One region of the Enterobacter sp. ECC_219_Taxon_10 genome, then DNA from elsewhere that is predicted to be linked to it. Evidence: riboswitches for the same ligand, from Rfam matches in the RefSeq annotation. Region 1 holds a riboswitch; each other region holds the start of a gene.
What was found. Region 1 has a riboswitch for thiamine pyrophosphate ahead of thiC (phosphomethylpyrimidine synthase ThiC). Riboswitches for the same ligand answer to the same signal wherever they lie in the genome.

Region 1 (7,785 bases):
TGACATCGCCCGTTTTGATCGCGTTGATAATGGTCATCAGCACGGTACGTGAGGCATGGCGCAGATAGAGGCCGAAGAGAATGATAATGATGGCCGCCAGCGCGAAACCCCAGCCTACGATCGTCGTTTCGTGGCGGGTAATATCGGTAAGCGTTGCGCCAGAGACCCGGTAGATAACAAACCAGTCCGGATTTGTGAAAGAGTAGTAGTAATACCAGGCGTTGGTTTTCTTGTCGTAGAGATGGCCTTCGCCGCTGGTCATTTTGTCCATCAGCGCTTCGCTCACATACTGTTTGAAGAGCGCGCCAGTATCAGGGTGCAGCACAACGGCGCCATCACGTTCGACGACGAAGAATTCCCCCTGAACAGGGGCGACCATCTGGCGCAGGGTGTAGCCCATTGACGTCAAATCAAGATGAAACGCGAGCGTGCCCTTAAGGCGGCCTTCTGGTGAAATTAACGGCTTATAGACGGTTACCGTCGGGTGGCCGGTGAAGTAATCCATATAGGGGCGGGTATAGTGGCTAAAGATACTGGCTTCAGCCTGGGCGACAAACCACGGCCGCGTCCGGGGATCGAAAGTTTTGCTCTTTTCCGTGGGGAGCACTTCCGGCGCGCGCAGATAATGTCCCTGCGTGTCTGCCAGCGAGATGGATGATACGGTCGGCATCAGATTCTGCAAATGCATCATCATCTGCAGACCTTGCGTCGGGTTAAGGTTGAGGGTCTCGTTTAGCTTGTCGTCGCGCGCAAAGTAGATGGCGGAGCGTCCCAGAATATAGTCATTTTCACGCAGGATAGACTCGGTGTAGTTCACCGCAAGGTTATGGGTGAAATTCCCATTAATCTTATGATAGTCCTCAAGAAAATCCTTTTGTTGCGAAAGCGTGACCACGACTGCGATCAGCGCAAAACTGCACAGGATCCCCGCGAAGCTAAGCATGATTGGCCGGGTAAAAGAGAGCTTTTTGCTGTGAAGTGCCATGAGTTGTACATCGATCCTGATGGTGAATACTTTTCGTCTGCCGATATCCTCTCAGCATAGTCGCTGTCCTGCGGTTAGCGGTGAATTATACGGAACCCAATTTCAGACGAGATGATTTATCTTAAGAATCACTAAGAAATACCTTATTCATGCCATGTCGCCCATCTTATACACGGAGTCTGAGGCAGGGCGAAACGAGGAAGAAGCTTTTCGCCCTGGTCAGCGTCCGTTGCTGACCTGATGACAATAAAAAACCGGACGATCGCTGACAATCATCCGGTTTTGCCTTTCCGTAGCGCCTCGACAATTTTTTACCGTGTTGCAGTGCGTTTCATCGTCATTGCGAGGCTCTTCCCAGCCAGCTGTCCCAGTCTTTCCAGACAGGCTGCAGACCCTGTGTCGTCAGGGCGGCGGCAACGGCTTCTGGACGCCGTCCGTCATGCGGTGCAAACTGCTCCAGCTCCGGATGGTCGTCTGCATAACCGCCCGGCTGCGTTTTGGAAAACGCGCTGACGTTGTTAATCGCAAGGGGAATGACGCGATCGCGAAACGCCGGGGACTCACGTGTTGAGAGCGATAATTCTACTTCCGGGGCGAGCAGGCGAAACGCGCAGATGGTCTGCACCAGCTGGCGTTCATCCATCAGCGAAGCCGGTTCAATGCCTCCTGCGCAGGGGCGCAGGCGCGGGAAGGAGATGGAGTATCGGGTTTGCCAGTAGTGTTGCTGCAGCCACAGCAGATGTTCTGCCACCATGTAGCAATCAACCCGCCAGCTGTCTGAAAGCCCAATTAGCGCACCCAGCCCGATTTTGTCGATCCCGGCACGGCCCAGCCTGTCCGGCGTTTCCAGCCGGAAGAAGAAATCCTGCTTCTTCCCCTTCAGGTGATGCCGGGCGTACGTCGTCTCGTGGTAAGTTTCCTGATAGACCATGACCCCATCCAGCCCGAGCGTTTTTAACTCTGCATACTCGTCCTGCGACAGGGGCTGAACCTCCATCTGCAACGACGCAAACTCCCGACGTATCGCCGGAAGATGCTGACGGAAGTAGTCCATTCCCACTTTCCCCTGATGCTCGCCCGTAACCAGCAGAAGATGCTCAAACCCCATTTCACGAATGGCGGCACACTCGCGTGCGATCTCCTCTTCATCGAGCGTTTTCCGCTTGATGCGGTTGCTCATGGAGAAACCACAGTAGGTACAGTCGTTGGCGCACAGGTTCGAGAGATAGAGCGGGACGTAGAAGCTTACCGTGTTGCCAAACCGTTGCCGGGTGAGGCGCTGAGCGCGCTGTGCCATCGGTTCAAGGTAGGCGCTGGCTGCCGGAGAGAGCAGGGCCATCAGATCCTCACGGGTCAAATGACGGGCATTCAGCGCGCGTTCCACGTCAGCCGCCGTTTTGCTGTTGATGCGCAGGGCAATGTCGTCCCAGTTAAGCTCGCGCCAGCGCTCGGTAAACGTGCTCATGAGATCGCCTCCAGAAAACCGGTCAGCGGGCTGGTAGCCTGTGCCTGGAAACTGCGTGAGCCGGGACCTGATTCTCTGGCCAGCACGCCAGCCTCCACGGCAAGACGGAACGCGCGCGCCATCATCACCGGATCGTCAGCTACCGCAATCGCGGTATTCACCAGCACCGCGTCGGCACCCATCTCCAGCGCCTGCGCGGCGTGGCTGGGAACGCCGATGCCCGCATCCACCACCACCGGCACGGTCGCCTGCTCGATGATGATCTCCAGCATTGCGCGGGTTTCCAGCCCCTGATTGGAGCCAATGGGGGCGCCCAGGGGCATGACGGCGGCGCAGCCGACCTCTTCCAGACGCTTACACAACACGGGATCCGCGCCGCAGTAAGGCAGAACGGTAAACCCCTGCTGCACCAGCTTTTCTGCCGCTTTCAGCGTCTCGATCGGGTCGGGCAGCAGCCAGCGGGCATCCGGGTGAATTTCCAGCTTCAGCCAGCGGGTGCCGAGCGCTTCCCGCGCCAGCTGTGCGGCGAAAATCGCCTCTTCGGCCGTTTTGGCGCCGGAGGTGTTAGGCAGCAGCGTGACGCCGGCTTCAAGCAACGGTGCAAGAATGGCATCGCTGTGATGACGCAGATCCACGCGCTTAAGCGCCAGCGTCACCAGCTGGCTGCCGCTTTCGCGAATGGCATCCACCATCAGCTGTGGCGAGGCGAATTTTCCGGTTCCGGTAAACAGATGCGAATCAAAGACTTTATCGGCAATACGTAACATGTCAGCCCCCTGCGATAACCTGAAACAGCAGGATCTGGTCGCCTTCATTGACCTGCTGATGTTCCCACTGCTCGCGCGGCAGGATCTGTTGATTGAGCGCCAGCGCCGTTCCCGGCTTAAGCTGGCGTAATTTATCGAGCAGTACGGCAACGGTAAGCCCGTCGTCGCAGCTCATCGGCTCATCGTTAAACAGAATGCGCATCGCGGCCTCCGCATACCGGGCAGCGGCTGGCGCGGTGTAGCGCCAGATGGCGCCAGCCGCTGGAGCGGGCGTCGAACAGGCGCAGCGTGTTGCGCTCCGTCTCCATGCCGCTGAGCAGCTTGATGGCCTCCAGCGCCTGCAGCGTGCCCATCACGCCCACCACCGGACCAAGCACACCCGCCGTGCGGCAGTTGCGCGCTGGCTCGGCATCGTCCGGCCACAGGCAACGGTAGCAGCCCTGCGCCCACGGCGGCGTCAGGACCATCATCTGCCCGCCGAACCCCACCGCGCTGGCGGTGATCAGCGGCGTATTCTCTGCCACGCAGGCGGCGTTGATGGCCTGACGCGTCGCCATATTATCGGTGCAGTCCAGCACCGCGTCGGCAAGGGCGACTTCACGCTGCAAATGTTCACCGCTCAGCCGCGTCTGAAGTGCAATCAGTTCGATATCGGGGTTGAGCTGATTCAGCCTCTGGCGCGTAACTTGCGCTTTAGGCTGGTTGACATCGTCTGTCGTGAAGAGGATTTGCCGCTGCAGGTTGCTGAGGTGCACTTCGTCGTCATCGGCCAGCACCAGCGTGCCCACGCCCGCACCGGCCAGATAGAGCGCGGCGGGCGCGCCTAATCCTCCCAGGCCAACAATCAGCACCCGGCTGGCGAGCAGCTTTTGCTGCCCGTCGATGGCGATATCTTCCAGCAGGATCTGACGGCTGTAGCGCATAAAATCGCGGTCATTCATTGCCAGCTCCTGCCAGCTGTAAAAGCTGTTCGGTGGCGGACCGCCAGTCTGCGGCCTGGGTGATGGCGCTGACGACGGCGATACTGCCGACGCCGGTCTCCAGCACTGCCGGGGCGCGTTCAAGGCTGATTCCGCCAATGGCGACGGTCGGGTAATCGGCAAGGCGCTTAACGTGACTCGCCAGCTGCGTCAGCCCCTGCGGCGCCGAGGGCATCTGCTTGGTTTGCGTCGGGAAGACGTGACCCAGCGCGATGTAAGAGGGGCGGGCCGTCAGCGCCACGTCGATCTCCATGTCATCGTGTGTTGAAACGCCAAGGCGCAGGCCAGCCTGGCGGATGGCGTTCAAATCGGTGGTTTCCAGGTCCTCCTGACCCAAATGGACACCATACGCCTGGTGCTTAATCGCCAGTCGCCAGTAATCGTTGATAAACAGACGCGCGTCGTAACGGCGTCCCAGCGTGATGGCGGCGACCACATCGGCCTCTACCTCTTCATCGCGCTTATCCTTGATGCGCAGCTGGAGGGTGCGAACGCCGGCCTCAAGCAGGCGTTCGATCCACTCCACGCTGTCCACCACCGGATAGAGCCCTAAACGGAAGGGCACGGAGGGGAAATCAGGCTGGTACATTACGCCTCCTCTTTTTTGAGGTAGATTTCGCCGCCTTTCGTGCGGAAGTTTTCTGACATGTCCGCCATGCCGACTTCAATGGTCTGCGCGGCGGCGTAGTCGCGCACCTCCTGGCTAATTTTCATCGAGCAGAACTTCGGCCCGCACATGGAGCAGAAGTGCGCCACCTTACCCGATTCCTGCGGCAGGGTTTCATCGTGGTAGGCGCGGGCGGTGAAGGGATCGAGCGCCAGGTTAAACTGGTCTTCCCAGCGGAATTCAAAGCGCGCTTTGGACATGGCGTTGTCGCGGATTTGCGCACCCGGGTGGCCTTTCGCCAGATCCGCCGCGTGGGCGGCAATCTTGTAGGTAATCAGCCCCTGCTTCACGTCCTCTTTGTTAGGCAGGCCGAGGTGCTCTTTCGGCGTCACGTAGCAGAGCATGGCGCAGCCGAACCAGCCGATCATTGCCGCCCCAATGCCTGACGTGAAGTGGTCATAGCCCGGCGCAATATCGGTCGTCAATGGCCCCAGGGTGTAGAACGGCGCTTCGTGGCAGTGTTCCAGCTCCTCGGTCATGTTGCGGCGGATCATCTGCATCGGCACGTGGCCCGGGCCTTCAATCATTACCTGCACGTCATACTCCCAGGCGATTTTGGTCAGTTCGCCCAGCGTGTGCAGCTCGGCAAACTGCGCTTCGTCGTTGGCGTCGCGAATTGAGCCCGGACGCAGGCCGTCGCCCAGCGACAGCGAGACGTCATAGGCGGCGCAGATTTCGCAGATCTCGCGGAAGTGCTCGTAGAGGAAGTTTTCCTGATGATGGGACAGGCACCACTTCGCCATAATGGAACCGCCGCGCGAGACGATGCCGGTCAGACGCTTCGCCGTCATCGGCACATAGCGCAGCAGCACGCCTGCGTGAATGGTGAAGTAGTCCACACCCTGTTCCGCCTGCTCCAGCAGCGTGTCGCGGAACGCTTCCCAGGTGAGGTTTTCGGCGATACCGTTGACCTTCTCCAGCGCCTGATAAATCGGGACGGTACCGATCGGCACCGGGCTGTTACGCAGGATCCATTCGCGGGTTTCGTGGATGTAGCGGCCAGTAGAAAGATCCATTACCGTATCCGCGCCCCAGCGCGTTGACCAGACCAGCTTTTCCACCTCTTCTTCGATGGATGACGTCACCGCCGAGTTGCCGATGTTGGCATTGACCTTCACCAGGAAATTGCGGCCAATAATCATCGGCTCGGATTCCGGATGGTTAATGTTGGCGGGGATAATGGCGCGGCCGGCGGCCACTTCGTCACGCACAAACTCCGGGGTGATGTTTTCCGGCAGGCGAGCGCCAAAGCCTTCGCCCGGATGCTGGTGGCGTAGCACTTCGCTGCGGATGCGCTCGCGACCCATGTTTTCACGGATGGCGATGAACTCCATCTCCGGCGTGACGATCCCTTGGCGCGCGTAGTGCAACTGGGTCACGCATTTGCCCGCTCTGGCGCGTTTTGGCGTCAGCAGGCCGGTAAAGCGCAGCTCGTCCAGACCGTCGTCGGCCAGACGTTCTTTGGTATACGCAGAGCTGCGCACGCTCAGCTCTTCGCAGTCGTTACGCGCGTCAATCCACGGCTGGCGTAGCTTTGCCAGGCCCTGTTGGACGTTGATGGCAACATCAGGATCGCCGTACGGGCCTGAGGTGTCATACACCGGCACGGCTTCGTTGTCTTCGTACTGCGGGTTCTCTTTGCTGCCGCCAATAAGCGTCGGGCTAAGCTGGATTTCACGCATCGGCACGCGGATATCGGCCTGCGAGCCGGTGATGTAGATACGTTTCGAGTTTGGGAAGGCGGTCCCTTCCAGGGTATCGATGAAGCGTTGGGCGTGTTCGCGCTGTTCGCGACGGGTCAATTTAGCGATAGACATAGCTCATTCCAAAAGTGAAGGACATGGCTTGTCAGACGACGGATGAAGCAAGAGAAGATCGCCCAGGGGCGATTCAACAGCAGTGTAACTCTTGTTCCCTTCGCAGGTATTAGCCTGATCAGGTTCCGCGGATCCCGAATTAACGGTCTCAGCCCGCGCGTTCAGGCGCTGGGCACTCCGACAAGAAAAATCCCCCTCCGTAGAGGGGCGAATGGTTGTAAATTACTCGTTAACGATTAAGAACTCAAGCCGGGCGCACGACGTTATCTTCGTGGCTGACGTCCAGGCCGTTATCCAGGGCGAGGGCGATCAGCTTATCTTCCAGCGTGAATCGCTCTTCCAGCGCTTCGCCAAGGTCGGAAAGCGCCTGCTGGAACTCAAGATAATTATCGTGATCGATGGCATTCTCGAGCGTGGAATCGTAGTAATCCATAATCTGCTGGGTATTGGCTTCCAGTAGTGGACAAAGTTTGCTGGCCGCTAAACAGGGATTTGTGCCTTCCATTTCGCGGATAATACGTTCATAAATGTTGAAATGGCCGTCGGAAAGGTAGTCGACCAGGCTCTGACAAAAATCATCCAGCGCTTTTTCGTTCAGCCGCATAAAGGATTCTTTGCCAGGCTTAAGACCGACCAGATTGTAATACGCCACGAGGAGATGCTTGCGTACATGTAGCCAGCGATCCACCAGTGTGTTACTTCCTCCAACGCGCTCCGTCAGGCTTTCTAGCTGGTTTAACATGGTCGACTCCGCAAAGTTTAGAATGGGATCTACTTATCCAAAATGTAACCACAATGCTAACAACATGTCAGTGAAGCGAAGGTAGTGCAATAGATATGGATCGTATTATTGAAAAATCAGATCTGGGTTGGTGGATCGTCAGTCACGAACAGAAGTTGTGGCTGCCCGGTGGAGAAATACCCTACGGTGCGGCAGAAACGTTCGATCTCGTGGGCCTGCCTGCGCTCAGGATCGGCGAGTGGCAGGGTGAGCCCGTATGGTTGATCCAACAAGCGCGTCGTCAGGATATGGGATCCGTTCGCCAGGTGCTTGATCTGGATGCGGGACTGTTCCAGCTCGCGGGGCGGGGCGTGCAACTGGCG
Region 2 (7,785 bases), 1.9 Mb from region 1:
TAGTAAATAAAGGTGTATAACCCTTGCGAATAGACCTTTGCCTGAGGCTCGTTTTCATCCAGCGCGCCCAATACGCCGTCAACATCCAATATCTCTCCTTTAATGGTGATCTTCATCCCTTCCCATTTAAAGGCGTGAGTCGCTTTAGCTGCCTGAGCATGTTGTTTCGCGTCTTTCTTAGCCCAGAGACCCGTACCCGCAGCGGCATCACGCGCGTTCGCCCATGCTGCATTTTGTGCGGATTCATTGTAGGCATTCTGGCGGTTTTGCTCAGCCAGGTAGCAGGTATCTTTGCTGATCCCCTGGCGCTCGCAATCGGCCATGCGCTGAGCAGATGAAGTACACGCAGAAAGCAGGATGGCAGCACCAGCTATTAATACCGCCAGGAGTGACTTTTTCATTTCAAAAATACCTTAATACGATAGAAGGATGTTTAATAACCGCAAATATAATAAGCCTGATACATAATACCTAACCATGCGCCAACGATAATAAGCATCAGGTACAATATTACAGAGATAGCAATGTATTTTGTCATGCTGCTTATTTATTAAAAACCGATCCCTACGCCGACTGAAGCACCCATGTTATTTGCGGTATCATCAGAGAAGCTCACTTTACCAATCATATGTTCGTTAAAGTTAACAGACGCCCCAACCGCTAAAGCGCTTTCACCGTTGTACGTCGCACCGCCAGCCGAGAACATCACGCGCTGATTTGTTTGCACCTGTGGTAAACCGGCCATCGCCATCGCGCCGCTGATACCTGCGTTTGCTTCCTTCTTATTATTATCGACTTCCTCACGCAGCGATTTAAATTGCTGGTTAGTGTTGTTATTCAGTGCCTGTAATGTCTGTTTGGTCGCCTGCAGCTCCTGAGCCTCGGCCGTAACCGCCTGGCTATTAGTAGCGACTTTAGCCTGTGTTGCCGTGTCTACCTGCGTGCGTGTCACGGTGGTCATCACGCCATTTTTTCCATCTTTGCCGTCCTGACCGTCTTTACCATTCGCTCCGTCACGTCCGTTAATTCCGGCAACGCCCTGTGCACCTGTCGCGCCGGTATCGCCTTTATCACCCTTAGCGCCGTCTTTTCCATCAACGCCGTTAGTTGGTTTTGGCGCATTCTCAAGAGCTAACAGGCGGCCATCTTGTATACCGTTAGTAGCTTCAACAGTTGCAAGGCGGCTATCTTGCAAGTTGTTAATAGTTTCAATATTAGTAATTGCTGCTCCGTTAGTCAGCACGCCCTGTAACGCCGCATCACCTTTTTTATTAGCGGTGTCAGCAAGAGCGCCTGCTAATTTAGCTTCCTGATCGACACCAGAAACAGAAGTCTGAAGAGAGGAAATATCATTGGCGTTAGTGTTGATATTATTTTTACTTACGTTGATCTCGTCTTGCATGCGATCGCGATCGCCTTGTAAGTTATAGATTTGCCCGTCTTGCGTTACATTTTCAGCTTTCATGTTATCCAGATTATAAGCGGTATTATTAGTTCCGTGAATCTGGATAAAAGTACCTGAATTGAATACGTTATCGTAAAGGTTAACGTTTACATCAGCTGCTTGAGTTACATTCATAGAGCCAGTAAAAATAACACCAAATACAAAAGCAGCAACGGCATTTTTAACAACTTTCATTTGAAAAGCACTCATCATTTAAAAAGTCAAAATGGGTAAGGCTAGCTATCCTGGCGTGTTGATGTAACGTCTGGTTACGCCTGATTAAAAATAACGGGGTTACGTAGAATTTTGAATAAATCACTTAATTCGTAACGTGCAGCAACTATCAATTAATGCGAGCTTTTGGATATTGATCTAAATCATAAATGGCATGAATAGCTAAAGTGGATTTGTAAGGGGTGACGCAAAATATCTCAATGTTTACATTAACTTATAAGGCGTTCAGTCAAATGCGCGTTTCACGTTAAGCCCTTGATTGAGAGGCTAAATGTTTAGCGGGGTTAAACGGTTTGGAACTCACTTTTTATTTCATTCGAAATAAGTATTAATGATTAATGAAACATAAAATAGACTGACTGAAAGCGAAAAAAATTTATCCGGGTAAAGTTCTTTCTTAACCGCTAAAAAAGAGGGGTGTTTTTTGGATGTAATGAAAATGTTATAGAAAATGGTGTTGATTCAAAGGAGTGGCATGATAGCCCTGTAATTATCGCTGCTAGCCTTCTCTTTCCCTCTTCCTCTGGGTGAAGAAGAGATCCCCGACAGGACGCTTGCGTCAGCAAGTAACTTCCCCTAATCTGGCAAAAAGTAAGTCAATTCTTACCAAATGACTCGGGGTGCCCTTCTTTGTGAAGGCTGAGAAATACCCGTATTACCTGATCTGGATAATGCCAGCGTAGGGAAGTCAGATGCCTTCCCGGTCATCGCTTCTTCACGCAAGGCAGGAGCGAACCCATGCAGCCTGACCTGCTCGATTTACACGTTTTACACCACTTCCGCACCCGTTGTCCGCTTACCCATTGTATGACCAACGATGTCGTACAGACCTTTACGGCCAACGTTTTGCTGGCACTTGGCGCATCCCCTGCAATGGTGGTTGAGGCCGAAGAGGCTGAACAGTTCGCCGCCGTCGCTGACGCGCTGCTGGTTAACGTCGGGACGCTGACTGCGCCGCGCGCGCAGGCGATGCGTCGGGCAATAGAAAGCGCCGTAGCGGCAGGCAAGCCCTGGACGCTGGATCCGGTTGCCGTGGGCGCCCTGACGTTCCGCACCCGTTTTTGCCATCAAATCCTTGCCCTGCAACCGGCCGCCATTCGCGGCAACGCTTCAGAAATCCTGGCTCTGGCGGGAATGAGCGCGGGCGGGCGCGGCGTCGATACAACCGACACCGCGGCCAGCGCGCTACCTGCCGCTCAGGCGCTGGCCCGGCAAACCAATGCCATCATAGTGGTCACCGGTGAGGTGGATTACATCACTGATGGGCAACGCACCCGCACGGTTACGGGAGGTGATCCGCTGATGACCCGCGTGGTGGGAACCGGATGCGCGCTTTCTGCCGTCGTAGCGGCCAGCTGTTCGCTGCCGGGGGACAGGCTGGATAACGTTGCCGCCGCCTGCGGATGGATGAAGCGAGCCGGAACGGCAGCCGTTACGCGCTCGCGCGGGCCAGGCAGTTTTGCCGCCGCGTTCCTGGATGAACTTTACACACTGGAGGAGCAGGCATGAAGCGGATTAACGCCCTGACCATAGCCGGCACCGATCCCAGCGGCGGCGCGGGCATCCAGGCCGATCTGAAAACCTTCTCGGCCCTTGGCGCGTACGGCTGCTCAGTGATTACCGCGCTGGTGGCACAAAACACGCGCGGCGTGCAGTCGGTCTACCGCATCGAGCCGGATTTTGTTGCCGCGCAGCTGGATTCGGTGTTCAGCGATGTGCGTATTGATACCACCAAGATCGGCATGCTGGCCGAAACGGACATTGTGGAAGCGGTGGCCGAACGGCTTAAACGCTATCAGGTGCAAAATGTGGTGCTGGATACCGTCATGCTGGCAAAAAGCGGCGATCCGCTGCTCTCCGCCTCCGCCGTCGAGACGCTGCGCAATAAGCTGCTGCCGCAGGTAGCGCTCATCACGCCCAATCTTCCGGAAGCCGCCGCGCTGCTGGGCGCGCCGCACGCGCAAACTGAACGGGAAATGAAAGAGCAGGGCAATGCGCTGCTGGCGATGGGCTGCGGGGCGGTGCTGATGAAGGGCGGGCATCTGGATGATGCTGAAAGCCCGGACTGGCTTTTTACCCGTGACGGCGAATTGCGGTTTACCGCCCCGCGCGTGCAGACCAAAAACACCCACGGCACGGGGTGCACCCTCTCAGCCGCGCTGGCGGCGCTGCGCCCGCGGCATGACGGCTGGGCCGATACGGTACGCGAAGCGAAAACCTGGCTTTCGGCGGCGCTGGCAAAAGCCGATACTCTGGAAGTCGGTCACGGTATTGGGCCGGTTCATCATTTTCATGCGTGGTGGTAACCCAGTATACTGGCAGGAAACACCACGCCTGAGAAAACAGAGATGGAACAAGCGCATACCCGGTTAATCGCTCAACTGACTGAACGGATCGCCGCGCCTGACAACACGCCGCTTTACCTGAAATTTGCCGAAACGGTAAAAAACGCGGTGCGCAGCGGGGTGCTGGAGCACGGGAACATTTTGCCCGGCGAGCGCGATCTGAGCCAGTTAACCGGCGTGTCGCGGATCACCGTGCGCAAAGCGATGCAGGCGCTGGAAGCCGAGGGGGTTGTGACGCGTGCCCGGGGTTACGGCACGCAAATTAACAACATCTTCGAATACTCGCTCAAGGAAGCGCGCGGTTTCTCTCAGCAGGTGGTGCTGCGCGGCAAAACGCCAAACACGCTGTGGGTCAATAAACGCGTGGTGAAATGCCCGGAAGAGGTGGCGGGCCACCTGTCGCTGGAGCCGAACAGCGACGTCTTTTTGCTGAAGCGCATTCGCTATGTGGATGACGATGCGGTGTCGATTGAAGAGTCCTGGGTACCGGTCGGGCTCATTCCCGATCCGGATGCGATAGGGATTTCGCTGTACGACTACTTCCGCAGTCAGAATATCTTCCCGCAGCGCACCCGTTCTCGGGTCAGCGCCCGCATGCCGGACAGCGAGTTTCAGGCGCACATTAAGATGGACGAAAAAATACCGGTGCTGGTGATCAAGCAGGTTGCGCTTGACCAGCAGCACCGGCCGATTGAGTACAGCATCAGCTACTGTCGCAGCGATCTATACGTCTTTGTGTGCGAGGAGTAACTCCTCACGCGTGGGCGCGCAATCCCCGCCGCGGTGGCTGACCACCCAGGACGCCACGGCATTCCCCAGCAGAACGGCGTCTGCCAGTGACCATCCCGCCGCCAGCCCGGCAAGCGTGCCGCCCGCGTGGCTGTCGCCTGCACCAATGGTGTCCACCACCGTGGCGGGAAACGCCGGAACAACGCCCGATACGGCACCGTCATACCATGTAGCACCGTCTTTATCGTGGCGCACAATCAGCGCGGCGCCGAAGCGCTGCTGCCACACCTCACCCAGGTGTTCAGCCTCCACACCCAGCCTTTCAGCAGCGAGCTCCGCTTCCTGACGATTAAGCGACACGATCGGTTTACAGGCCATAATCCGCGTCATCAGAGCGTCGGGAATATCCGCGATGCGCGGGCCGAAATCGATAAGCGCCGTCACGTCCTGCAGCCCTTCCAGCCAGCCCGTCAGTAGCTCGCCGCACGGCGAGGCCAACTGGTAGCCGGAGAGATAAACCAGACTGTTTTGCGGAACGTTTAGCTCGTCAAGCCAGCGCTGCTGCCACTGGTTCTCGACGCCGCTAAAGGACATAAAGGTGCGCTCGCCGTCAGGCTCCACCAGCGCCAGACACCAGCCGTTGTCGCCGGTTTCAGCCTCCACGGCGCTGCGCAGATCCTGCTTCGCCATCGCGTTGCGGATAATATCCGCCCACACGCCGTGGCCGACGGGAAGGGCGTTTTGCGCCACAATGCCGAGCCGTTTCAGGGCGATGGCGATATTCAGCGCGCAGCCGCCAATATTTACCCCCTGCTGTTTAAGCTCGATATCACACCCGCGCCAGGGCAGGGCGTAGGCGTCGGCGATGACGTCAATTACCGCCGCGCCCAGCACCGTCACCGGGCGGGTGGCGTGCAGGGTGTCGAGACGTTGGGCAAATGAATTCATACGCCCTCCCTTTGCTCCCTGAAGTGCATCAGCTTCTCGCTATAGTGGCCAAAATCGAGCTGGTTAACGGCGTCGAGCTCGGCCTTCAGCGCAGGGTCAATCGCCTGAACGCCGTGGAGCGCGCCGCAGATGGCTGTCGCCATCGCGCCGATGGTGTCGGTATCTCCGCCCAGATTGGCGCATAAAATCGCGCAGCGGTTCGGGTCGGTTCCCGCCAGTTCCACCATCGCAATGGCCGCCGGAACGGACTCGATGGTGCTGGTTCCTGCGCCAGTGAGCTGATAAATCTGCTCGCTGGCGGAGTCGATCCCGTTCGCTTCCCGTACGGTCTTAAGCGCCAGCTCAATGCGCGCCGCCAGCGACGCGCTGAAGGTGGTGGTTTTCACCTCCTGCGCATAGCGGGCGATCCCCGGCAGCGCATCGACGATGTTCTGCCAGCGCTCTCCGTCGATGGCGCGGGAAACCGCCCAGGCAATCACCACCGCACCGGCGATGGCAAGATCCGATTTATGCGTTGGGCTGGAGGCCAGCGCCACCTGCCCCACAAAGTGTTCCAGCCGCGTCGCCGGGAGAAGGCAGCCCAGCGGGGAGGCGCGCATCGCCGCCCCGTTAGTCACGCCGTTGTTGTCCAGCTCGCTGACCGGCTTACCGTCCCGGATCGCGTTAAGCGCGATTTTCGAGGTCGGGCCAAGCACGTTCTTATTAAACGCGTCGAAGTCGAGCGCCCAGTTCAGGATATGCTTGCCGATAACGTCCGCGTTAATCTCGCCGTCGCACTCGATGATCGCATCCGCCAGGCACAGCGCCATCGAGGTATCGTCGGTGAACTCTGCCTGCCTGAAATAGCAGGCCGCGTTATTCTCTGCCGGGCCGGGTAAAAAGCGGTCGATCCAGCCGAAGTGCGCTTTGACGCGCTTTCTCGGCCACAGCTCCGACGGCATGCCCATCGCATCCCCTAACGCCTGCCCGTAAAGGGCCCCGAGAATACGGTCTTGTTTCATTTAACTTCCCCTTGTGTCAGCGCGGTATCGCCATCAACCACCTCAATTGCGGTGATCTCTTTATCCGATTCGCGGAAAAACAGCATAAACAGCACGGCAATCACGGCAATCATGATTGCACCAAATGTCCACATTCCGGCCCAGTTGAAGGTCAGCCCATTCACCGGCTCTTTGTAGGCGAACATTTTTTCCATCATTACGCCGCCCAGGCGGTATCCCAGCAGGCTACCAAAGCCCTGGCAGCACAGCGTAATCAGGCCCTGCGCGGCGGTTCGCATATGCGCCGGCGCCTTTTTGTCCACGTAGATATACGCGGTGACGTAATAGAAGTCGTAGCTCACGCCGTGCAGCAGAATACCGAGGAACAGCAGGGCGTAGGTGAAGTACTGCTCCGCACCGCCGTAGACGAAGAACCCGTAGCGGATGGCGGCGGTAATCAGGCCCAGCAGTAAGACCTTCTTAATACCAAAGCGTTTGGTGAAAAACGGCAGGGCGAGCATAAAGAAGATTTCGGAGAACTGGCCGAGCGTCATCCAGCCGGTGGCGTTTTTCATGCCCACTTCGGTGAGATAGCCGTTGGCGAAGATGTAGTAGAAAGCCAGCGGCATGGCGAACAGGAACGAGCAGAAGAAGAACACCAGGAAGTTTTTGTCGCGCAGCAGGATCAGCGCATCCAGCCCCAGCATGACTTTGAAATCCAGCTTGCCGGTACTTTTCGGCGGTGTGTTCGGCAGGAACAGGGCAAAGACGCCGAGCAGGGCGGAGCTGGCCGCCGTCATCAGCAGCGGGATATTGGTGTCGGAAATATCGTTGTAGCCCAGCATTTGCGGCAGAAACCCGCACGCCAGCCCCGAGGCGATCCAGCCGATGGTGCCCATCACGCGGATGCGCGGGAAGTCGGCCTCAACGTCATCCACGTTCGCGAAGGCGATACTGTTGGTCAGCGCGATGGTCGGCATATAGGTCAGGGAGTAAACCAGCAGCAGCGGGAAGAAGGTGCTGAACTGGGTTTGCTGCGCGGCGAAGTACATCAGGATCGCGCCGGCAAACATCAGCACCGACAGCACCTTCTGCGCGGCGAAGA
Region 3 (7,785 bases), 540 kb from region 1:
CATTAAACCACAACGCAAGGAATGCCCCCAGGCTGACCACCACCATCAGCATGGCGGCGAGCAGACCGGGGATTAACCAGCCGGGAATTAACGGCTGACGGCGCGTTGCCATTCACTTACCCATGCTGCACGCTGCGCGGCGACCTGCTGCGGCGTAAATTCCAGCGAGGTTGTTGGTTTGGTCAACTGCTCGAAACCTGCGGGCAGCGCAACGCTGGTGACCGGATACATCCAGTTGCCTGCGGGAACCGCATTCTGGAACGCCGGTGAAACCATGAACTTCAGGAACTTCTCGGCCAGCTCCGGCTGTTTGCTGGCGGCGGTACGCGCTGCCACTTCCACCTGCAGATAGTGCCCTTCAGCAAAATTCGCGGCGGCGTAGTTATCTTTCTTCTCAGCGATGATGTGGTAGGCCGGAGAGGTGGTGTAGCTCAGCACCAGATCGCTTTCGCCTTTCAGGAACAGGCCGTAGGCTTCGCTCCAGCCCTTGGTCACGGTGACGGTTTTGGCGGCCAGTTTCTGCCACGCTTCCGGCGCTTTATCTCCATAGACTTTCTGCATCCACAGCAGCAGGCCCAGACCCGGCGTGCTGGTACGCGGATCTTCATAGATCACGCGCCACTTCTGGTCACTTTCCACCAGCTCTTTCAGGCTTTTCGGCGGGTTTTTCAGCTTATTTTTGTCGTAAACAAAAGCAAAATAGCCGTAATCGAACGGCACAAAGGTGTCGTTTTTCCAGCCGCCCGGCACGTTGACGGCATCTGCCGCCACGCCGCTTTTGGCAAACAGTTTGGTTTGCGTCGCGGCTTCCAGCAGGTTGTTATCCAGCCCGAGCACCACGTCGGCCTTGCTGTTTTTCCCTTCCATGCGCAGACGGTTGAGCAGCGACACGCCATCTTCCAGCGCCACGAACTTCAGCTCGCAGTTGCAGTCGGCTTCAAAGGCTTTTTTTACCACCGGGCCAGGGCCCCAGTCGGCGGAGAAGGAGTCGTAGGTGTAGACCGTCAGGACGGGTTTCGCGAAAGCAGGCAGCGCAAACAGCGCCAGCAGGGGGAAAACTTTTTTTAACACTTTGCACCTCAGAGTTGAGTGGCAAAGGATTTTGAGCGACAGCCTCAAATCCCTTCGCCGGCGTTATCCGGATCAGGTTCGACGGGTATTATCTCAGCGCACATCTGTGATGCAGCACCCCGTTGAGAACGGCGCTATTGTAATGATTTGGTGAATATTACGAAAGCGTTATGGTTCCGGCGGCGCAAACCAGGCGGATTTAAAATCAAACCAGCCCAGGGTGTTCATCCGCAGGCCGCGCATGCTGCGCTGTCCCTGGATCAGCAGCCAGTGGTGGATCAACGGTACGATCGTCTGCCCGGCCAGCAGCTCCTGGCACCATGCGGCCAGATCCATTTCGCCTGCCCGCCACTTCGCGGCGTCCTGCTGCCAGTCCCGGTTGATACAGTGCTGAATGAGGGGCACTTCATACAGGTGAGAAAAGAGCGAGAAATCAAGCGGCAGCGTGAAGTTGGCGCTATTGAGCCAGATATCGCTGACGACATCCCCGCGGTGCCATTCATCATAGTCGACTTCCTGTATCGCCAGTGTCACGCCTTCGGCCGCCAGCAGCTTGCTCATAATCTTCGCGATAAAACGGTGCTCAATGTGATCGCGATAGTAGCTGAGGGTGATGGTCTCCAGCCCGGCAGGTTTTCCACTGCGCACCGGCTGAGCATGGTGCCAGCGCGGAAGCAGGCCATATGCCGGGAACCACCAGGTCTGGTATTGCTCCTCTGCGTGATAAATCAGGTTAGCCGGGGCCAGAACATGGCTGATCCACGTGCGGACGTCGTGGTTTGCTCCGCGGTGGCTGCGGCTGTCAAAGAGCAAGTAGTAACAGCCCTCCTCCAGGCGACTTTCGAACGCCTTTTCGCTTGTTGTGGGGCCTTCCAGCGTCAGGCCTGCGCTCAGCTCTTCGTTGAGATCCGGTAATACCCAGACGTTCACTTCGTCGATCAGCGCCCGATAGCCAAAATAGTCATCAAAGGCGCGGATTTTGAGCTGGTTGTTGGTATTGCGCGTCACGGAGTAGGGGCCCGTGCCAATCGGCAGGCTGGCAAAATTGTTCAGCGATCGCCATTCGCCGGGCAGGATCATTGAGGGCACATAGCCCAGCAGCCACGGCAGCCATCTGTCCGGCTGCGACAGTTCAATGTCCAGCGTCCAGGCCGTGGGGGAGTGGATCCGCGAGACGTGCGAATAGAGCGGAAGCGTGCGGGCGCGTTCCAGAGAGGTGATGACGTCACTCATCTCCAGCTCGCGTCCGTGGTGGAAGTGAATGCCCGGGCGTAAAAAGAAACGCCAGTGCAGGGGGGAAAGCTGCTGCCAGTGGTGCGCGATGTCCGCTTCCAGTTCCCCGTTTTCCTCATTTATTTTCGTCAGGCCGCTGAATATCTGCCGGGCCATATGGGTTTCAGAACGACGTAACGCCGTGCCGGGCAACAGGTTTTTCATTGGCCGATAGTAGAGCACCCGCATAATGTGGCGGCCCTGACGAAAGCTGCGCCCCAGATGCGAGACCAGCATCTGGCGCACGGCGGCCTTGTCGCCCACCAGCTGGACCAGCTGATCGATGCGATCCTGCTCCAGCAGATCCTCCGCCCGCTGTTGCTGCAGCGCCAGACCAGTATAGAGGAAGGTTAAGCGAGAGCGCTTGCCGCGTCCGGCCTCGGCCTCCCAGCTTAGCCAGCCCTGCTGCTGCATGGTGTTGAGCAACGTGCGCATATGGCGGCGAGAGCAGTTGAGAAGTTCTGCCAGCTCGTTAAGCGTGGTCTCCTGCGATTGACCCTCGCAGCACTGCCACAGGCGGATAAATTGTTGTTGCAGTCGACCGGATGGCATAAAAGAGGAACTCCTGACAAAAAATCAGCAATTTATTAATCCCTATATTAGGCCAATAATGCTTTCCGATGAAGTGAGGAGGTAAATTATGAAGAGGTCTACCGCACGTCAGTTTTATCAGCAGTACTTTTCAGCGACAAAAGGATCGTCCTGGCTGGCCCGCCAGTGTGCAGAGCAACGGCTGAAAATATTGGAAGAACTGATGCAGTGGGACGTTACGAAACCGACCTCTTCCCGCTAACTCGCCTCGATCATGTGTGACTGAGTATTGGTGTTTATCACCCGCCAGCAAAATGTTTTTGCTGGCTTTTTTCGTTTATTCTTTCACCCAATTTCGATTCGCTTTCACAAGGACTTGCGCATGCTGTGGTTGATGACGATGGGGCGCCGCCTGAATGGCGTATATGCCGCTTTTATGCTGGTGGCCTTTATGATGGGCGTGGCGGGGGCCCTACAGGCACCGACGCTGAGCCTGTTCCTCAGCCGCGAGGTGGGCGCACAGCCGTTTTGGGTTGGCCTGTTTTATACCGTCAACGCCATTGCCGGGATCCTCGTTAGCCTGGGACTGGCGAAACGATCGGACAGCCAGGGCGATCGCCGCAGGCTGATCCTCTTTTGCTGCGCGATGGCCGTGGGCAACGCGCTGCTTTTTGCCTTTAACCGTCACTACCTGACGCTCATTACCTGCGGCGTGCTGCTGGCCTCTCTTGCCAATACCGCCATGCCGCAGCTGTTCGCGCTGGCCCGTGAATACGCCGACAGCTCGGCGCGGGAGGTGGTTATGTTCAGCTCGGTGATGCGTGCGCAGCTCTCTCTTGCATGGGTCATCGGCCCGCCGCTGGCCTTCATGCTGGCGCTGAACTATGGCTTTACGGTCATGTTTTCGATCGCGGCAGGCATTTTTATTATTAGCCTGGCGCTGATTGCCTTTGCGCTGCCGTCCGTCGCTCGGATTGAGCAGACGACGGATAAGCCCATCACGCAGGTGAGCGGCTGGCAGGATAAAAACGTCCGCATGCTGTTTATTGCCTCCACGCTGATGTGGACCTGCAACACCATGTACATCATTGATATGCCGCTGTGGATCAGCAGCGATCTGGGCCTGCCGGACAAGCTTGCCGGGATCTTAATGGGCACAGCTGCCGGGCTGGAAATTCCAGCGATGATTCTGGCGGGGTATTACGTGAAGCGCTTCGGAAAGCGTCGGATGATGATCGTCGCCGTGGCGGCCGGGGTGCTGTTTTACGCGGGACTGATCCTTTTCCATTCGCGTGAAGCGCTGCTTGCGCTGCAGCTGTTTAACGCTGTGTTTATTGGTATCGTTGCCGGGATCGGCATGCTCTGGTTCCAGGATCTTATGCCCGGACGCGCAGGCTCTGCGACCACGCTTTTTACCAACAGCATTTCGACGGGCGTTATTCTGGCGGGGGTGATTCAGGGGGCGCTGGCGCAAAGCTATGGCCATGCCTCGGTTTACTGGGTGATTGCGGCGATTTCGGTGGTTACGCTTGGGCTGACCTGCCGGGTCAAGGATGTTTGATTCCGGGAGGTGGCTTCACGAAATGAGACGATTGTCTGACAGGTATCGGAGGGAAGCAGTGGCCCGCCTGCAGCGGGCCACTGCTTTTAGCCCATAAACGCAGGCTGTTTTTTCTCGTACGCGGAGATGGCGTCCTCGTGCTGGAGCGTCAGGCCAATGCTGTCCAGACCGTTCAGCATGCAGTGGCGACGGAAGGCATCGATGCTGAAGCTGTAGGTCTTATCCCCGGCTTTCACCACTTCCCCTTCCAGATCCACCTCAAACGCCATGCCCGGGTTCGCCTTAACCAGCGCGAACAATTCATCGACCTGCTCGTCGCTCAGCGTCACCGGCAGCAACTGATTGTTGAAGCTGTTGCCGTAAAAGATATCCGCGAAGCTCGGGGCGATAACTACCTTAAAGCCGTAGTCGGTCAACGCCCATGGCGCATGCTCACGCGATGAGCCGCAGCCGAAGTTTTCCCGCGCCAGCAGAATGGAGGCACCTTTGTATTCCGGGAAGTTCAGGACGAATTCCGGGTTCGGCACTTCGCCTTTGTCGTCCAGAAAACGCCAGTCGTTAAACAGGTGTGCGCCAAAACCGGTGCGGGTCACTTTCTGCAAAAACTGCTTAGGAATGATCGCGTCCGTATCGACGTTAGCGGCGTCCAGCGGGACAACACGGCCCGTATGTTGGGTAAATTTTTCTGCCATGATTGTCTCCTTATTTCAGGCTGCGAATATCGGCGAAATGGCCGGTAACTGCCGCGGCGGCGGCCATCGCCGGGCTGACCAGATGGGTGCGTCCACCGCGGCCCTGACGGCCTTCAAAGTTACGGTTGCTGGTAGAGGCGCAGCGCTCGCCCGGATTCAGGCGGTCGTTGTTCATCGCCAGACACATTGAGCAGCCCGGCAGGCGCCACTCGAAGCCTGCTTCGATGAAGATCTTATCCAGACCTTCCGCTTCCGCCTGGGCTTTCACCGGACCGGAGCCTGGAACCACCAGCGCCTGCACGCCCGGCGCCACTTTACGGCCTTTGGCAATCTCTGCCGCCGCGCGTAAATCCTCGATACGTGAGTTGGTGCAGGAACCGATAAAGACTTTATCAATGGCGACATCGGTCAACGGTACGCCTGGCTTCAGTCCCATATAGGCCAGCGCTTTTTCCGCACTGGCGCGCTCGACCGGATCGGCGAAGGACGCCGGGTCCGGGATGCTGTCGTTGACGGAAATCACCTGGCCCGGATTGGTGCCCCAGGTCACCTGAGGGGCGATCTCTTCCGCCTGCAGCGTGACAACGGTATCGAAGGTCGCGCCGTCGTCGGTTTTCAGGGTTTTCCAGTACGCCACCGCGTCGTCAAAATCCTGACCCTTCGGCGCATGCAGACGGCCTTTCACATAGTTGAAGGTGGTTTCGTCCGGCGCGACCAGGCCAGCTTTTGCGCCCATCTCAATAGCCATGTTGCACAGGGTCATACGACCTTCCATGCTCAGCGCCTGAATCGCGTCGCCGCAAAATTCCACAACGTGGCCGGTACCGCCCGCGCTGCCGGTTTTACCGATGATGGCCAGCACGATGTCCTTCGCGGTAATGCCCGGAGCGGCTTTACCCTTTACTTCAATTTTCATGGTTTTGGCGCGGCCCTGCTTCAGGGTCTGGGTCGCCAGAACGTGTTCCACTTCAGACGTGCCGATCCCGAAGGCCAGCGCGCCAAAAGCGCCGTGGGTTGCGGTATGGGAGTCTCCGCAGACGATGGTCATGCCCGGCAGGGTAATACCCTGCTCAGGCCCCATCACGTGGACGATGCCCTGATACGGATGGTTCAGGTCATACAGCTCAACGCCAAACTCGTTGCAGTTCTTGATCAGCTCCTGCATCTGGATACGCGCCATCTCACCCGAGGCATTAATGTCTTTGGTCTGGGTGGAGACGTTGTGATCCATAGTCGCGAAGGTTTTACCCGGCTGACGTACCGGGCGCTTGTGCGCGCGCAGGCCGTCGAAGGCCTGCGGAGAGGTCACTTCGTGTACCAGATGACGGTCAATGTACAGCAGCGGGGTTTCGTTTGGTGCCTCGTAAACAACGTGCGCATCAAACAACTTTTCATATAACGTCTTAGCCATGATTACACCCCTTCAGCGACATAGCGGGCAATAATGTCGCCCATTTCATCGGTACTGACTGCTGCCGTGCCGCGCGCTAAGTCACCGGTACGGACGCCTTCTTCTAACGCCCGGTTAATGGCGTTTTCAATTGCGGTTGCTGCGTCGCCTGCATCGAGGCTATAGCGCAGCAGCAGGGCCAGGGAGAGGATCTGCGCAATCGGATTAGCAATGTTTTTGCCGGCGATATCCGGTGCGGATCCGCCCGCCGGTTCGTACAGTCCAAAGCCTTCTTCATTCAGGCTGGCGGATGGCAGCATGCCCATAGAACCGGTGATCATCGCGCACTCGTCAGACAAGATATCGCCGAACAGGTTGGAGCAGAGCAGCACGTCAAACTGGGACGGATCCTTAATCAGCTGCATCGTTGCGTTGTCGATGTACATGTGCGACAGCTCAACGTCCGGGTACTGCTTAGCGACTTCACTGACGATCTCGCGCCACAAAATGGACGACTGCAGCACGTTCGCTTTATCAATGGAGGTCACCTTATGGCGGCGCTTACGTGCCGACTCAAACGCGATATGGGCGATACGTTCGATTTCGAAACGGTGATACACCTCGGTATCAAACGCTTTCTCATGCTGGCCGCTGCCTTCGCGACCTTTTGGCTGACCAAAGTAGATCCCACCCGTCAGCTCGCGCACGCAGAGAATGTCGAATCCGTTGGCCGCGATGTCCGCGCGCAGCGGGCAGAACTCTTCCAGCCCCTGATACAGCTTCGCCGGACGCAGGTTGCTGAACAGCTTAAAATGTTTACGCAGCGGCAGCAGCGCGCCGCGCTCTGGTTGCTCTGCCGGCGGGAGATGTTCCCATTTTGGGCCACCAACGGAGCCAAACAGCACGGCATCGGCATTTTCGCAGCCTTCAACGGTGGCTTTCGGCAATGGCGTTCCGTGATTATCAATCGCAATACCGCCCACGTCGTAGTGGCTGGTAGTAATTTTCATCGCAAAACGCGTGCGAACGGCTTCCAGTACTTTCAGCGCCTGTGCCATTACTTCCGGGCCAATACCGTCACCCGGCAACACAGCAATATGGTAATTCTTCGACATTACACGGTTTCCTTGTTGTTCTCTTTATTCTGAGCTTTGCGTTGCAACTCTTTTTCGACTTCAGCGGCGCGCCAGATGTTGTTCAGGACATGCACCATCGCTTTCGCGGAGGATTCGACAATATCCGTCGCCAGGCCCACACCGTGGAAACGG

Region 2: it holds a riboswitch for thiamine pyrophosphate, as region 1 does, so the genes downstream of both, thiM (hydroxyethylthiazole kinase) here and thiC (phosphomethylpyrimidine synthase ThiC) in region 1, are expected to answer to the same signal.
Region 3: it holds a riboswitch for thiamine pyrophosphate, as region 1 does, so the genes downstream of both, thiB (thiamine ABC transporter substrate binding subunit) here and thiC (phosphomethylpyrimidine synthase ThiC) in region 1, are expected to answer to the same signal.

What each region holds. Positions count from the first base shown of each region.
Region 1 covers NZ_CM178005.1:247,138-254,922, forward strand. The annotation lists gene AC4ICF_RS01065 (sensor domain-containing diguanylate cyclase) at 1-985, opposite strand, end outside; gene thiH (2-iminoacetate synthase ThiH) at 1,323-2,450, opposite strand; gene thiG (thiazole synthase) at 2,447-3,217, opposite strand; gene thiS (sulfur carrier protein ThiS) at 3,219-3,419, opposite strand; gene AC4ICF_RS01085 (HesA/MoeB/ThiF family protein) at 3,403-4,158, opposite strand; gene thiE (thiamine phosphate synthase) at 4,151-4,786, opposite strand; gene thiC (phosphomethylpyrimidine synthase ThiC) at 4,786-6,681, opposite strand; TPP riboswitch at 6,760-6,871, opposite strand; gene AC4ICF_RS01100 (Rsd/AlgQ family anti-sigma factor) at 6,926-7,423, opposite strand; gene nudC (NAD(+) diphosphatase) at 7,519-7,785, shown strand, end outside.
Region 2 covers NZ_CM178005.1:3,252,674-3,260,458, reverse strand. The annotation lists gene AC4ICF_RS15530 (hypothetical protein) at 1-401, opposite strand, end outside; gene AC4ICF_RS15525 (YadA C-terminal domain-containing protein) at 551-1,639, opposite strand; TPP riboswitch at 2,285-2,381, shown strand; gene thiM (hydroxyethylthiazole kinase) at 2,417-3,187, shown strand; gene thiD (bifunctional hydroxymethylpyrimidine kinase/phosphomethylpyrimidine kinase) at 3,184-3,984, shown strand; gene AC4ICF_RS15510 (GntR family transcriptional regulator) at 4,027-4,773, shown strand; gene AC4ICF_RS15505 (PfkB family carbohydrate kinase) at 4,747-5,700, opposite strand; gene AC4ICF_RS15500 (ADP-ribosylglycohydrolase family protein) at 5,697-6,701, opposite strand; gene AC4ICF_RS15495 (nucleoside permease) at 6,698-7,785, opposite strand, start outside.
Region 3 covers NZ_CM178005.1:787,279-795,063, forward strand. The annotation lists gene thiP (thiamine/thiamine pyrophosphate ABC transporter permease ThiP) at 1-112, opposite strand, end outside; gene thiB (thiamine ABC transporter substrate binding subunit) at 88-1,071, opposite strand; TPP riboswitch at 1,103-1,203, opposite strand; gene sgrR (HTH-type transcriptional regulator SgrR) at 1,240-2,895, opposite strand; gene sgrT (glucose uptake inhibitor SgrT) at 2,984-3,136, shown strand; gene AC4ICF_RS03690 (sugar efflux transporter) at 3,257-4,435, shown strand; gene leuD (3-isopropylmalate dehydratase small subunit) at 4,522-5,127, opposite strand; gene leuC (3-isopropylmalate dehydratase large subunit) at 5,138-6,538, opposite strand; gene leuB (3-isopropylmalate dehydrogenase) at 6,541-7,632, opposite strand; gene leuA (2-isopropylmalate synthase) at 7,632-7,785, opposite strand, start outside.